2 regions of the Nonomuraea sp. CA-143628 genome follow, and region 2 is predicted to be linked to the other one. Evidence: predicted binding sites of a transcription regulator. Region 2 holds the regulator's gene; the other holds the start of a gene.

Region 1 (8,048 bases), 1.4 Mb from region 2:
GCCGAGATCGACGGCAAGGGCAGGAAGCTCGACGACGCCGGCGTGTTCGCCATCAGCGGCGACGGCCGCGTGATCGCCTACGAGCGGGCCGGCGACCACCGCATCGTCGTACGGCAGGTGGCGGGCGGACCGGTCAAGGTGCTGGCCGCGTCCCTGGTGCCCAAGCGGTACGGGACGAGCCCGCTCAGCCTGTACCTGTCGCCCCAGGGGGACAAGCTGCTGGTCGACTCCACCGACGACAAGGAGCGCGTCCCCGCCAAGGTGGTCACGATCGCCACCGGCAAGATCGTCGAACTGCCCGCCAAGGACTCGATGAGCGGCTTCAGCGGCGATGGGGGCGAGGTGCTGGCCCAGCGCTTCAGGCGCGACAACACCTCCACGCTGATCGCGTACCGGGCCGACGGCACCTCGATCAAGCGCACGCCGTCGCAGGTCGTGGCGAACTCCGCCATGACCGCACTGGCCGCGGACGGCAAGACCGTCGCGGTGATCATCTCGGGGGACGAGGAAGCCAAGAAGGCCCCTCGGCTGCGGATCTACGACCTGGAGACCGGGGACCTCTCCGCGGGCGTGGATCTGGCGCTGAAGCCGGCACAGACGCCGTACCTCGCCCAGTGGACCGCGGACGGGCGGCTCATGGTGCACGTGCAGACAGGCGACGAAGGCTCGACGGCGGTGGTACGGGAGTTCACCGTCGACACGCAGACCGGCGCCGCCACGCAGACGGACAAGTACTCGATCAGCAAGACCAGGTACGCCTTCAGAGTGGCAGGGGAGTGACACCATGAAGATCAGGATCGCCGTGGCGATCGCGGCAGGGCTGGCCGCCCTGGTGACCGCGCCTCAGGCCGCCCAGGCCATGCCGCACGACCACCACGACGGCATCCGCTACGCCTCGGTCAAGGGCTGCACGGTCAAGGGCGAGCAGCGGCCGTGCGGGGGGTGGCGGCTGGTGATGCACAGCGGGGAGAAGGGCTCCCTGCCCGACGCCGAGACCATCGCCCGCGAGGCGAACGGCAAGTCGTCGCACACCCAGGTCGCGCCCATCGCCGTCAGCGGCAATGGTCAGCGCGTCGCGTACTTCGACAAGTCCGGGCGGCTGGCCGTACGGACCATGGGGGGCGGGGTGAAGGTCTTCGCCAAGGACGCGCTGCCGCGCGTGGCCCAGTACGACGTGACGTTCCAGCTCTCCGACGACGGCGGCCGGCTCGCGGCCGTGTTCGGCACCAACAAGGCGGTGAAGACGCGGATCTTCGACACGGGCACCGGCGCCCTGCTCGGCTCGACGCCCGGCGCGCAGACGCTGCTCGGCTTCAGCGCCGACGGCGGCGAGCTGCTGACCGAGGTCTCCGCCGACGAGTCGGTCACGGACCTGATCGCCTACAGCGAGTCCGGCGAGCAGCTGTACCGGGCCACGCCGCCGCAGATCGTCGCCTCGAACGCCCCGTCGGCCCTCGCGGCCGACGGCCGGACGACCGCGAACGTCGTCATGGGCGGCGCCAAGTCCCAGCTCGTCCTGTACGACATGCAGAGCGACCAGGTCATCGCCAAGCGGAAGGTCAAGCTGCCGGCCGGCGAGCTCAACATGATCGACTGGACCGGCGACCGGCAGGTGACGCTGCACCTCGTGCAGTACCCCGACGGCAAGGCGAACAAGATGACGATCGTCCAGATCGACACCGAAACCGGGGCCGTCAAGGTCCGGGACCACTACTCGCTCCTGAAGGACAGCTACGTCTTCGCGGCCTGCGGCGGCTGAGCTCTCCTCAGGTTAGACGCGGCACGGCGGGGCTGGGGGAGCCCTGCCGTTTCCGTGTCCGCAGGGCTGGGGGAGCCCCGCCGTTTCGGTGTTCGCGGGCATACGCTGCTGGCGTGGCGGTTCACTCGACCAAAGCGATGGCGGCCCGGGCCGTGGATCTGTGCGTCGCGCTGCTGCACGAGGAGCCGTCGGCGGAGTCGGTCGCGCGGGTGCTGCGCGACCACGGCGAAACCGGCGACCTGGACCTGGGCGAGGCAGACCTGGCGGCGATGCGGGCCGCGGCGGAGCGGCTGGTCGCCGTCTTCGCCGCGGCCGGTCCCGATCTGGCGGCCGCCCGGCTGAACGATCTTCTGGCGACGGCCGCGCGGGCGCCCCGCCTGACGAACCACGGGGACACGACTCCGTGGCACCTGCACGTGGACGGCGACGACTACGCGCCGTGGGGGGAGTGGTTCCTGGCCTCCTCGGCCCTGGCGCTGGCCGTCCTGCTGGCCGATCACCAGCGCATGCCGGGCGGGCTGTGCGCCTCGGCCACCTGCCGCCGGCCGTACCTGGACCTGGGGGGCGGCAGCCCGCGGCGCTACTGCAGCACGCGGTGCGCCACCCGCGAACGCGTCGCCGCCCATCGCGGCCGCACCTGATCGTCTCAGCGGCAACCGGTCCGGCAGTAAACGGCCCGGCAGTAAACGGCCCGGCAGCAAATGGCACAAACGGGCAGTGAGGTAACAGGCGTGACGGGCGGGGATACCCGATACTGGACCCGTGGGGATCGGCGGCCTGCGTGGCCGCCCCGGTCTGTACGGGCTGCGTGCCGTACAGACCGGGCGGGTGGGACGACGAGCCGCGCGCCCGGCCGTCACAGGCCGGGCGCAGCCGGTCTGCGCACCTAATCGAATGAATGTTTGAACGATCGCCTACACTTGATGCCATGACGGCTGTTTTCCAAGCTTCTCTGCTCGGAGCCGACGAGCTCGTCGGCTCGGCGATCCGCCGGACGCCTCTGGAGCGCGGGGCGTGGATCGACTTCGGGCCCGGCTGGCTGGCGGAGGCCGACGCGCTGTTCTCCCGGCTGTGCGAGGTGGTGCCGTGGCGGGCCGAACGGCGCCGGATGTACGACAAAGTCGTCGACGTGCCGCGGCTGCTCGCTTTCTACGACGAGGACGAGCCACTGCCCGACCCGGCGCTCGACGACGCCCTGCGCGCGCTCAACGAGCGCTACGCCGAGGAGCTCGGGGAGCCGTTCCGCACGGCCGGGCTCTGCTTCTACCGCGACGGCCGCGACAGCGTGGCCTGGCACGGCGACACCCTGGGCAGGGGCGGCAGCGAGGACACCATGGTCGCGATCATCTCGGTCGGCGCCCCGCGCCCGCTGCTGCTGCGCCCCCGGGGCGGCGGCGCGTCGATCCGGCACGATCTGGGGCACGGCGACCTCATCGTGATGGGCGGCAGCTGCCAGCGCACGTGGGAGCACGCCATCCCCAAGACCACCCGCCCCACCGGGCCGCGCATCAGCATCCAGTTCAGGCCGCGCGGCGTGCGCTGAGGACGAAGCCCCGTGACGAGGCGCGCGTCCGCTGAGTACGAGCCCCGTGACGTGGCGAACCGGTTAGCCGGCGCCGCCTGAAACTTTCATCCGCCTGCCGCCCATCGGAGCGATAGGCGGCGCTAATCGCTGCCCGAATCTCCCTCGGCTATTGACGCGCCCCGCGCGCAAATTTACGTTCGCGGGTACTTACCCGGTTCAGTTCGGGGCGACAGACGGTCGAACCTCCGCCGACGGCGGCGGGGTAAGGAGAGCGAGATGCGCGAAGGGGCGCGGATCCTGATTCCGCTCCTGGCGACGGCCCTGGCCGCCGCCGCATGTACCGGCGGCGGCGCCACGCCGACCGCTCCGAACTCCCAGCCGGCGAGCGCGCCCGCCGCGAACCCCGGCAATCCAGGCTCGCTGCCCCGCAACCAGACTCTCTACACGACGGGCACCCAGTGGGGGCCACCGGCCAACTTCAACCCGATCCGCGAATGGGACTCCGCGGTCGGCACCAAAGGGCTGGTCTACGAGACGCTGTTCCACTACGACCCCAACGCCGCCAAGCTGACCCCGTGGCTGGCCGAGAGCGGCGGCTGGACGAGCGACACGGTGTACGAGGCGAAGATCCGCACCGGCATCACGTGGGCGGACGGCCAGCCGATGACCGCCAAGGACGTCGTGTTCTCCTACGAGCTGGGCAAGATGAAGACGGTCCCGTTCCACAACGTCTGGGACTGGCTCAAGAGCGTCGAGGCGCCCGACGCCCAGACGGTCCGCTTCACCTTCGCCAAGGCCAACTACCAGGAGTGGGACTACAACCTCTACAACCGCGTCGTCGTGCCCGAGCACATCTGGCGCGGCCGTTCGGAAGAAGACGTGCTCAACGGGGTCAACGACGATCCGGTCGGCACCGGGGCGTACAAGTTCCAGAGCCACGACCAGGACCGGGTGGTCCTGGTCAAGCGGGACGACTGGTGGGGCAGGACGGCGCTCAAGATGGATCCCAAGCCGAAGTACATCGTCGACGTCGCCACCCCCAGCAACGAGGTCGCCTTGGGCATGCTGCTCCAGAAGGGCATGGACCTCAGCAACAACTTCCTGCCCGGCGTGGCCAACCTGGTCAAAGGCAACTTCGGCATCACCTCCTTCTACGACCAGCCGCCGTACATGCTGTCGGCCAACACCGCCTGGCTGGTGCCCAACACCACGAAGAAGCCGATGGACGACCCCGCCTTCCGCAAGGCGCTGGCCGCCTCCGTCGACACCAAGAAGATCGTCGAGGGCGTCTACGGCAACCTGGTCAAGGCGGCCGGCCCGACGGGGCTGCTGCCGCAGTGGGACCAGTACGTCGACCAGGGCGCGGTGAGCCAGGGCGGCTTCTCCTTCGACCTGGCCAAGGCCAAGAAGACGCTGGCCGACGCCGGATACAAGGACCGCGACGGTGACGGCCTGGTCGAGGGCAAGGACGGCGGCAAGATCGACCTGACCATCATCGTGCCCTCCGGCTGGACCGACTGGATGGAGGCGGCCCGGGTCATCGCCGGCAGCGCCAAGGCGGCCGGCATCAACGTCGAGCCCGACTTCCCCGACTACAACGCGCTGGTCGCCAAGCGCGGCAAGGGCGACTTCGACCTGCTGCTCAACAACGAGCGCGGCCTGTCCAACAGCCCGTGGACGTACTACGACTACATGTTCCAGCTGCCCATCCAGAAGACGCAGAACACCGTCAACTTCGGCCGCTATGAGAACAAGGCGGCCTGGGCCCTGGTGCAGCGACTGGACCAGGTCAAGACCGACGACGTGGCGGAAATGAAGTCGCTGACCGGGCAGCTGCAGAAGATCCATCTGGCCGAGCTGCCGATCATCCCCCTCTGGTACAACGGCCTGTGGGCCCAGTCCAGCGTGAGCGTGTGGAAGAACTGGCCGTCCGCGGCGCAGGGCGCGCCCAAGACGGCGCCCGCCATGTGGCGCAACTGGCTCGAACTCGGCGGTTTCGAGACGCTCACCCAGCTCCAGCCCGCCGCCTCCTGACCCTCGCGCCCTCTCCTCCCGCGCTCCTGCGGGGAGGGGGCCTACTGGGAGACCTCACGTGCGCCAATACTTCGGCCGGAAACTCCTGATCTACGGGCTGACCTTCGTCGTCGCCGTCACCGTCAACTGGATGATCCCGCGCTTCATGCCCGGCGACCCCGTGTCCAGCATGGTCGCCAGGGCCAACCTGACGCAGCCCGAGGCCGTCGAGACGATGCGGGCCTACTACACCGATCTGTTCGGCTTCGACCAGCCGCTGTGGCGGCAGTACCTCAACTTCTGGGCGGCGCTGCTGCACGGCGACTTCGGCATCAGCATCTGGGTGTTCCCGACCCCGGTCAGGACCGTGATCCTGAACGCGGTGCCGTACACCCTCGGGCTGATGATCCCCGCCATCCTGCTGAGCTGGGTGGTCGGGAACCGGTTCGGCGCGTTCGCGGCGCGGCGCAAGCTGCTCGACAACACGCTCCTGCCGATCGGGTACGTGCTGACGGCCACGCCGTACATGTGGCTGGCGGTGATCCTGGCCTGGGCGCTGGGCGTCATCGCCGGGCTGTTCCCGGTGGCCGGGGGCTACAGCTTCTCGCTCCAGCCCAGCTGGTCGGCGACGTTCCTGCTGGACCTGCTGCACCACTGGGCGCTGCCGTTCCTGTCGCTGTTCCTCGTCGCGCTCGGCGGCTGGGCGATCGGCATGCGAAATATGATCATTTATGAGCTTGAATCGGACTACGCGAACTATCTGGCCGCGCTCGGCGCGCCCGCCCGGCTGATCCGGCGCTACGCCTTCAGGAACGCCGTGCTCCCGCAGGTCACCGGGCTGGCGCTGCAGCTGGGCGTGCTGGTGGCCGGGGCGCTGGTGACCGAGATCGTCTTCTCCTATCCGGGGCTGGGCAGCCTGATACTCAAGGCGATCCAGAACCAGGACTTCTTCCTGCTGCAGGGCGCCTTCATGTTCATCGTGATCGGCGTGCTGGTGGCCAACTTCGTCATCGACATCGTCTACGTCGTGATCGATCCCAGGACCAGAGCGGGAATGGCGGGTGCCCAGGCATGACGACCCTCTCGGAACCGTCCGAGTCGTACGACGCGCCGCCAGTGCGCGTCGTACGGCGGGAGGCGCTGTACTTCGCCGTACGCAACGGCAAGCTGATGGCCGGGAGCGGCCTGGTGCTGCTCCTGCTGCTCCTCGGCCTGTTCGGCCCGGTGCTCCTGGCCACGGGGGAGCCCAACGAGTACGTGGCCGGGCCGATGCTGCCGCCCTCATCGGAGCACTGGTTCGGCACCACGACGTTCGGCCAGGACGTCTTCACCCAGTTCGTCCACGGCCTGCGCACCACCTTCGCCGCCGGGGCGCTCGGCGGCGGCATCGCCGCGGTCATCGCGATGGTGATCGGCTTCACCGCCGGCTACCGGGGCGGGATCGTGGACGAGATCCTCACCATGGTGACCAACGTCGTGCTGGTCATCCCGGCGCTGGCCGTGCTGCTCATCATCAACGCCTACCTCGGCATCCGCAGCGTCGGCGTCCAGGCGCTGTTCATCGGGCTGACGTCGTGGCCGTGGGCGGCGCGGGCGATCAGGGCGCAGACGTTCTCGCTGCGTACCCGCGACTTCGTGGACCTGGCCAGGCTGAGCGGTGTGAGCGGCAGGAGGATCATCGCGAGGGAGATCGCGCCCAACATGAGCTCCTACCTGTTCATGACGTTCATCCTGCTGTTCGGCGGCGCGATCCTCATCGCCTCCTCGCTCGACTTCATCGGCCTCGGCCCGACGCAGGGCATCTCGCTCGGGCTCATGCTGCAGAACGCCACCCAGTGGAGCGCGCTCCAGCTGGGCCTGTGGTGGTGGTTCGTCCCGCCGGGCGCGGCCATCACGGCGATCGTGGGCGCCCTGTACGTCGCCAACGTCGGCCTCGACGAGGTCTTCAACCCGAAGCTGAGGGCCACATGAGCCTGCGCGTTGAGGACCTGAGGGTGTACTACCGCACCCTCGAAGGCGAGGTGAAGGCACTCGACGGGGTCTCGTTCGCGATGGGCGACGGCGAGATCCTCGGCCTGACGGGCGAGTCGGGGTGCGGCAAGACCACCCTGGGCAAGAGCCTGATCCGCATGGACGGCCGGATGCGCCACGCCGGCGGCACGGTCGAGCTCGACGGCCGCGAGCTGCCCATCTCCGATGACCGGCGGATGAACGACTTCCGCTTCCACGAGGTCTCGCTCATCCCGCAGTACTCGATGAGCGCGCTGAACCCCACTCGCAAGATCGGCAAGATGGTGACCGAACTGCTCAGGTCACGCGGCGCCACCCTCGACCCCAAGGAGCTGAACAGCCGCCTCGACCTCGTCGGCCTGCCGCGCGAGGTGCTCGGCCGCTATCCCATCGAGCTGTCCGGCGGCATGAAGCAGCGCATGGTGATGGTCATCTCGACGCTGCTCGACCCGTCGCTGCTCATCGCCGACGAGGTCACCTCCGCTCTGGACGTCTCCACGCAGAAGGCGGTCGCCAGGGCCCTGCTCGGCTTCCGCGACGGCGGCTACGTCAAGAGCATGATCTTCATCACCCACGACCTCGCGCTCACCGCCCGCCTCGCCGACACGATCATGGTGATGTACGCCGGCAAACTGGCCGAGAAGGCACCCGCCGAGCAGGTCATCAAGGCGGCGCGCCACCCGTACACCCGGCTGCTGATCAACTCGCTGCCCGAGGTCGGCGTCCGGCACGACGACCGGC
Region 2 (8,048 bases):
TGGGCAGGCCGTTCAGCCGCTTGATCTCGCTCACGACCGCTCCAGGATCGCCCTCGTCGGGAGCCATCGCGTCGGCGATCGTCCAGAGAGTGTCCCCCTCGTGGACGGTCACCCACGGCAGACCCGCATGACTCGGTACGGCGGGCGCCGCGGACGCCTGGCTGACCGCGCGGGTGCCGAGCCAGAAGCCGCCCAGGGACAGCAGAGCCATGGCCATCACCAGTACGGCCCGCCCCCGTCGCGTGAGCCGTACGGGAGGATTACGCCGCCCCCGTCGAGTGACGCCGGCCTGCCTCCTGGACAGACGGGTCCGATCGGCGGGCAGGCCACCCTTACGCCGGGGACGGCGCGTGTGCGAGCCCGGCACCTCACGGACCCGGCCACCGGAACGACCTGCCACTTCCCGAGCCCGGCCCCCGGCACGCCCTCCCACACGCTTTGACCGCGCAGGGTGTCGACCACCCACCCGGCGCGCCCGCCCCTCTGAGGGGACCACAGCCTCCCCAGACCGAAGCTCGGACCGGCCACCCGATTCCTGAGACCGGCCTTCGGACCGGCCACCCGCCCCACGGCGCCGGCTCTCGGACCGGCGCCCTGCCTCCCGGGACCGGCTCTCAGACTGGCCATCCGCTTCACGGGATCGACCCTCGGACCGGCCACTCGCCCCACGGGACCGGCCCCCGGGTCGGCTTTCTGCCTCACTGGGCCGAACGCCCGCATCGCGCAGAGGGCCCTCCGCGCGGCCGTCGCCCGCCCGAAGCGAGGAGCTCCCGGACTCCACCGATCGCCCGGCTTCCGCTGAACTTGCGGGCTCCTCTGGGCGCCCGGTCGCGTCCGTGGGTCGCACACTTCCACCAGGCGGCAGTGTGTCGTCGGCGTCAGGGCGTGGCGCCGGCACCAACCACAGGAGCGGTCTCCCCTGCGCCGCAGCCCGACGGCTGAGAGGCCCTCTGCCAGCCGATCCTCCCCCGGTACGTACGCCGCCTCCCCCCGGACGGCCCCCACTGCCGTATTCGGGACGACCCCCGCCCCCGCGCGCAGGCCGTGCTCCGCCTTCCCTGCCGATACGGCCTCCGTCTCCACCCTCGCGAATGCCCGCGCCCCCACTCCGCAGACGACCCGCACCCCCGACTCCGGAACGGGCCCCTCCCGCTATCCCGAGACGGCCTTCTGGTCCCGAAACAGCGGACCCCGGACCGGCGAACCCCGAACCACCGGATCCCGAACCGGCCGACGCCGGACCGCCAGGCCTCGGACCGGCCGACCCCGAATCGCCAGACGCCGAACCAGCAGACCCTGGACCAGCAGACCTCGGACCAACAGACGCCGATCCAACCGGCCCTGAACCGACGGACCCCGGAGCCCGGCTGTCGGAGCTGTCACGAGTATGCGGGCGTTCGCGACCTGGCCCGTTGGCATCCGGCCCGTCGGCATCCGGCCCGTCGGCATCTGGCCGGTTGGCGGAATCGCCGCCCCGACAACCGTCCCCTCGGTCGTCACCCGTGTTTCCGCCCTCTGCCACCGGCCGCCGGGTGGCGTCTGCCAGGAGGGTGAGTCGCTTGACGTCGTCGCTGGTCGCATCTGTGATGGTGGTCGCTCGCATGTGTGACCTCCCAGCCGTCCCGGCCCGAAAAAAAGACCCAATAAAGATCGGCAAATCGAACACGGTGTCGATCGAACTCCCGTACGATGTTGTACACCACGCTGCCAACAATTTCGAGGAAGACTCGAACAATTGTTTGAAGATGATCTTCAACAGCGATACGGTCGCTGTGTGCGACACGAAGACCACGGACCGGGAGATTCGCCGGTGAGGCGGGCCGCCGGGCGAGGAGGCAGATCATGAGCGATCGGGATGACGCCAACGGGGTCAGTGACCTCGCGGTGCGTCGGCGTGACTCCCTGGGCCTGACACCCAGGCAACGCAAGATCCTCGAGGTGATTCGCGACTCGGTCCAACAGCGGGGCTACCCGCCGTCCATGCGCGAGATCGGCGAGGCCGTGCAACTGACCAGCACGTCCAGCGTGTCGCACCAGCTGACGGCGTTGCAGCGCAAGGGCTACCTGAGACGCGACCCCCACCGGCCGCGCGCGCTCGAGGTGCGTCTGCCCGGCGAGCCCGTGCTCTGGGTCGATCCCGACGCCGCCAACGAGTCCGACTCTCCGGTGAGCAGGCCCACGGCCGCATACGTGCCGCTGGTCGGCCGGATCGCCGCCGGTGGGCCTATCCTCGCCGAGGAGAGCGTCGAAGACGTCTTCGCCCTGCCCAAGCAACTGGTCGGTGAAGGCACCCTCTTCCTCCTGCAGGTCGCCGGTGATTCGATGATCGACGCCGCCATCGCCGACGGCGACTGGGTCGTCGTCCGCCAGCAGCCGGTCGCGGAGAGCGGCGACATCGTGGCGGCCATGATCGAGGGCGAGGCCACGGTGAAGACGTTCAAGCGCAAGGACGGCCACGTCTGGCTGGTGCCCCACAACGCCAACTACGACCCGATCCCGGGCGACGAGGCCAGCGTCCTGGGCAAGGTCGTGGCAGTCCTCCGCCGCCTCTAGCACCACACGCATGACAGGGTGATGCGCCCGCCGTACGGCGTACGGCATCGGCGCCGTACACATGCGACGGGGGCATGGCAGGCAACACGCCTGCCATGCCCCCGTCCGCGCACCCCCAGAAGTACGGCCATCAGCCATGCGGCCAGAACGCCGGTCTCAGGACAGGAAACGGATGGCAGGCCGTCGGCCTCGGGGTCAAGGACTGGATCGTAGGCGGCCGGACCCCGCGACCGACTGCTGGCGGAAATCGGCGCACCAAAGAGAGATCTTGCCGACGTCATCAACGTGTCCGCTGGACTCCTGATAGCTATTAAGGTCCGATGGCGTTGCCGACACCCCGGAACCACGGGCCGACGCCGCACGGCTCCTGCGGGACGAGCGAGCCGCCCAGATCCCGCAAGCGCCTGGCGGAGATCCGCTTCCGCCTGCAGCATCCGCGCGGCCATCCCGCCAGCAGAAATCTCGTTGAATCACTTCCTGGACAGACCCGCGAGATCCTGAGGCTTCGAGGAAGGGATCAGGCCGGGGTGAACGGCATGGCCGGCCTGTTGATCAGAAGCGGAACATCTCGGCGAATCGACTGAGTAGCACGGGATCGCCTTCTACGCGCACGCTGCCGTCGTGGAGCACTTCGTTGGGGGCCTTGCTGCCACTCATCAGTTCGCGGATGGGGTGGCCGGTCAGCCGTTCGATGACGAGGTCGGGGGCGGGGTGCGGGCCGATGCCGACTGTGAGTATTCCATCGATGATCTGCAGGCGGAGCGTGTGATCGCCCATGCGGACCTCGTAGCCGACGGTGGCTCCTAGGGCGGCTTCCGGCCGGTACGTGGTACGGAAGGACATGGCGACTGATTCGGCGGTGACGAGCTCGCCTGGGCGAGGCTCGGCGAGCGTCCGCGCGCCCCAGCGGCCCAGCGCGATCAGCGCCGGCTCGAGGTCGCGTCCGTAGTCGGTGAGCTCGTAGACGACCGCACGTTCGGGATGCCGAAGGGCGCGACGGGTGGCCAGTCCCATCTCTTCGAGTTGTTTGAGGCGGGCCGAAAGGATGTTGGTCGGGATCGCGGGCAAGCCCCTGCGCAGGTCCGTGAAGCGCTGGGCCCCGGTGAGCAGGTTACGGATGATCAGCATGCTCCACCGTTCGCCGACCATCTCCATCGCGCGGGCCAGGCCGCAGAACTGTCCGTACTCCCGAGACGCCATGATGCAGATCTTATCCCATGATTCAGTTGACAGATCGTACTTGCAAAATACAAGCTTGCAGCTCGCAGGGCTTCCCCCACGGAATGGAGAGAACGCATGTCGTTCCAGGCATACCTCGACAACATCGAGGCCAAGACCGGACTGACTCCACGTGAGTTCATCGCTCTGGCGAAGGAGCGCGGCTTCGACGAGCCGTCCGTGAAAGCCGGAGTGATCACTGACTGGCTGAAGCAGGACTATGACCTCGGACGTGGACACGCGATGGCGTTGGTGCACGTGATCAAAAAGGGGCCGAAGATCGACGCCAAACACGTCGGCAGCTCGAGTTCCCATCGCGATGAGTCCGACACGCTATGGCTGGACGGCAAGAACAACCGACCCTGACGAGTTGACCCGGCAACTGCTACTCACCCACAGAATCAGGCCACCGGGTGGCTGCGGGCCATCACAAGGACTGGCCCGCAGCAGGGAATGGTCTATCGGATGGTGGCGGTCCACCGGCCACGCTTGAGCGTGATCACTCCCTCGGGATTGATGGCCGCCTGCGCGCCACGGATCGGCAGTTCCCCGAACGTCAGCCAGTGATCGCGCACCTGGTCCAGGAAGCCGTAAAGGCGGCGCTTCCCGCCCTGGTGGACGGTCACCTTGCCATCTCGCTCCTCGGCGCGGGCCCACGACCCATCCTCATGGCCCATGAGCGCAACCCGGTCGGGCTTGTCGTCGTAGGTGATGAAGCGGTGCTCGATGCCGGGCGCGACAAGTTCCAGCATCGTGCTGACGTCCCACGCGTTGACCACGTCCATCACCGGGAAAGGGCTGGATTCGACCTGCTCACCCTCCTCGGTGCGGGCGTGCTCGAGGGCGTCCCAGTTACGCGCCGGATAGTCGCTGCCGTGCCGGGTGCGCATGAACCCGGCGCGGTCCCACTCGACCCTGCCGGCCGCCCCTCCGTCCTGCTGCTTGTCGGCGGTGATGATCAGGCTCGTACCGATGATCGTGGTCACCAGCCGGCCGCCCGGCTTCAACGCGGCCAGCCAGCAGCGCGGGATCGGTTTGACGGCCACGGTGGCGATGATCCGGTCCCATTCTCCGGGCAGCGGGCCCGCCGTGGCGTCCGCGGTGAGGAGCTGCGGCCGGTAGCCGATCTCGTCCAGCCGCTTCTCGGCGGCCGCTGTGAGATACGGGTCCACGTCGATCGCCGTGACCCTCGGGTGGCCGAGCCGAGCGCACAGGAGAGCCGTGCCGTAGCCGGTGCCGGTGCCCACGTCCAGGACGGTAGACCGGCTGTCGATCGAGGCGTGCCGGAACATCTGTACGAGCAAGCCAGGCAGCGTGCTCGACGACGTCGGGGACCCTTGCAGGAGAGCGTCGGGCTTGGCGTGGTCGGCGTGGACGTCGCCCACTCGGGTGACGAGGGTCCAGTCGCGGTACGCGGCGGCCAGCCACCGATCGTGGTCACCGTCGCCGATGCGCGGTTGCCAGCCCTTGGACGTCTTCGCCCACCAACGGGGCACGAACGGGTGACGTTGGGTGTTGGCGACCAGAGCGCGCCATCGCGACCCGGGCGGGGCCACCGCGACGGCGAGCTGGCGAGCGTGGTCCTTCCAGGAGTCCATGAGCAAGTATTCACTCGCCGGGTTCGGGTCGTTCACTGGTTTCCCGCCTTGCGGAGGTTGACGGCGGGGATGGGCAGGAGCAGCGCGTTTCCCTCGCACTCTGTGGAGGCGGGCGGGCAGTCGTTGCCGTCGCTCGCCGGCGGGCACTCCGATATCGGCGCGCAAGGCGGTTCGTCACCGAGTCGGGGCACCAGCGGCAGCAGAGCGTTCCAGGCCGGGCCGTTGAGGATCTCGCCGATCGGTGTCTTGCGCACGTTCCCGGCTGGGGGCAGGAACCGCGACATGACGCACATGGTGACGTCCCCGTCCGGATTGACGGCGGCGCGGCCGTTGCCGCACTGGCCGCACAGTTCGGCACAAGTCGCCTCGATGCCCGTCCCCTCAGTGGCCCTGCCGATGCCGCGCATCCGATCGACCGGAGCGAGGTTCGGGACGCCGAGGGCCTTCATCTCAGCGTGGGCCTCGTAGGCGCGCTGGCCCTCAAACGTCTCGACGATCGCTACCTTGAGCGGGATGCCACATTCCAACGCCTTGACGATCGCCGCCCGGGTCCGCATGTGGGACCTGGGTTGGCGGGTGACCCTGTCGTGCAGCTCCGCCACGTCGCTGTAGTAGCTGGTCGCCAGCGTGACGCGAGGCTTGGCGTACAGCTCCCACATCGCGGGCGTGACGTGGTACAGGTTGGAGAACACCTGCAGCTCCAGGCCGGCGCGCAGAGCGTACTCGGCCAGCGGCAGGAAGTCGGGGTGCATGGTGGGCTCGCCGCCGATGAGCTGGACGCGCCGGATGCCGGCGGCCGGGGCGGCACCGCTCACCTGCTCCCAGTCGTAGCGGGTCATGCTGCCGTGCGACTCTGCGGGGCTCGACTTGTTGTAGCAGTGCCCGCACCTGAGTTGACAGGTGAGGGTGAGCTCCAGCTCCAGGAACCACACGGGCTCGAGGTCAGGTACGGCGATGGTGCGGGTCGTGATGGCTGGTTCAGCTGTCATGGTGATGCTCTTTCGTGAGGTGGATCTTCTCAGGTCTTGGGGTCAGGACCTCGGTTCCTGATCTAGGTCCCAGATCTCCCGGTGTTCGCGCACTGTGGCCGGGGCCGCCTTTTGCGGTAAGGGCCCTGGTAGATGCAGCCCGCAGTAGTAGCGTCGTCAGCACTGTCAGTGATGGGCTAGGGGCGGCCTGTCCGCAGGGGTGTCCGCAGAATTGCGGACACCACGCGGACGCCACCGTGCGGACACGACGGGAGCGCCGTATGGGGATAGAAACGTTCGGCGAGGCGCTCCGACGCCTACGAGCAGATATGTCCCTCCGGGAGCTGGCCAGCCTGGCCCACTGCAGCAAGAGCCATATCGCCGATCTCGAAACCGGGCGACGCTTCCCGAGCATGCCCGTCGCGATGGCTGTCGATAAGGCGCTCGGGGCGAACGGCGAACTCGTCGCTCTGGCCGACCGCGGACAACGTGCTGTTGTGTGGCCGGCAGCGAGTCTGGACGCGCTGCCACCTGTCAAGGCGATCCTGGCTGATCCTCGTCGTTTCATCGATGGGGATGCGGTGAAGGAACTGCGCGTTCAGCTCGAAGCGAGCAAGGCAGATGATGGTGCTCTCGGCCCGTCTGCGGCTCTGCCCAGGGTGCACGCCCTGCTCGCGGCCGTGCAGCACTCCGTCCGCGAAGTACAACCTCAGGTCCGGCGGCGACTGCTGGCAGTGGGAGCGGAGGCTGCGGAGTTCGTCGGCTGGCTGTACCGCGATCTTGGGGATCTGTCCACGGCAACGTACTGGTACGACCGGGCAATCGAATGGGCGCAAGAAGCAGACGACGGCCCGATGCAGGGCTACGTATTGCTGCGTAAATCCCAACTCGCCTATGACCGGCGCGATGCGCTGAAGGTGCTTACCTTGGCCGAAGCCGCCGGTCTTGAACGCTGGCAGTTGCCAGCGCAGGTCAGAGTCGAAGTCGCGCAGCAGCAAGCCCGCGGCTATGCCATGGTCGGCGAACCAATGAACAGGGTGGATCGGGCACTCGACCAGGCCCTTCAATGGCTCGACGAGTTCGAGAACGGTCGCGACAACAGCGAGACGCAACCAAGCAGTAAGTACAGCCGTGCTGACCTGACCCTGCGAACCGCCAGTTGCTACATCGAGGCAGGGCAACCGGCGCGAGCGGCCGGCCTGTACCAGGAGGTGTTGCAGGGGAAGTCGCTATCCCGGCGGGACCAGGGATACTTTTTGGCTCGCCGAGCCTTCTCTCTGGCTCTAGCTGGTCAGCCCGATGAAGCCGCTACCGTTGGCGTGGTGTCGGTGCGCCTTGCCAACGCCACCAGTTCCCTGCGTACTAAGCGTGAGTTGGGGCGCCTCGTTCGTGCCCTCAGGCCGTGGGCCGCACGGCCCGGACCGAGGGAACTGGGCGAGGCGCTACGTGCTTAGCGGTTCTCCTGTGTCAGCCACTCGGCCACCGTCCGGACGACAAAGGCTTGCCACTCTTGGCTTTGCGGGTGTAGATAATGCGGGTCGTCGTGTACGGCGAAGCCGTGCTGGGCACCCTCGATCTCGACCAGTTGGCACGGCGCCCGGAACTGCGGTACTGCTGCCCTGGACGCTTCCACGGGCACGAAGGTGTCTTTGGAGCCGTGCACGATGAGCGTCGGCGCAGCCACCTCTCCAAGCACTTCGTGGGTACGCAG

The links. The regulator LexA, encoded in region 2, represses DNA repair genes until DNA is damaged. The targets are predictions, from matches to a motif close to TCGAACANNTGTTCGA.
Region 1: ACQP2T_RS22175 (alpha-ketoglutarate-dependent dioxygenase AlkB) is a predicted target of LexA. The motif match lies at 2,650-2,665, and genes of this name have one in related genera.

What each region holds. Positions count from the first base shown of each region.
Region 1 is NZ_CP192072.1:4,846,188-4,854,235, forward strand. It holds gene ACQP2T_RS22160 (hypothetical protein) at 1-780, shown strand, start outside; gene ACQP2T_RS22165 (hypothetical protein) at 785-1,759, shown strand; gene ACQP2T_RS22170 (CGNR zinc finger domain-containing protein) at 1,873-2,400, shown strand; gene ACQP2T_RS22175 (alpha-ketoglutarate-dependent dioxygenase AlkB) at 2,688-3,302, shown strand; gene ACQP2T_RS22180 (ABC transporter substrate-binding protein) at 3,561-5,318, shown strand; gene ACQP2T_RS22185 (ABC transporter permease) at 5,377-6,372, shown strand; gene ACQP2T_RS22190 (ABC transporter permease) at 6,369-7,268, shown strand; gene ACQP2T_RS22195 (ABC transporter ATP-binding protein) at 7,265-8,048, shown strand, end outside.
Region 2 is NZ_CP192072.1:3,482,495-3,490,542, reverse strand. It holds gene ACQP2T_RS16330 (LysM peptidoglycan-binding domain-containing protein) at 1-211, opposite strand, end outside; gene ACQP2T_RS16325 (hypothetical protein) at 1,560-1,814, shown strand; gene lexA (transcriptional repressor LexA) at 1,843-2,553, shown strand; gene ACQP2T_RS16315 (winged helix-turn-helix transcriptional regulator) at 3,106-3,753, opposite strand; gene ACQP2T_RS16310 (DUF4287 domain-containing protein) at 3,850-4,137, shown strand; gene ACQP2T_RS16305 (methyltransferase domain-containing protein) at 4,230-5,405, opposite strand; gene ACQP2T_RS16300 (radical SAM protein) at 5,402-6,358, opposite strand; gene ACQP2T_RS16295 (helix-turn-helix domain-containing protein) at 6,667-7,791, shown strand; gene ACQP2T_RS16290 (alpha/beta hydrolase) at 7,788-8,048, opposite strand, start outside.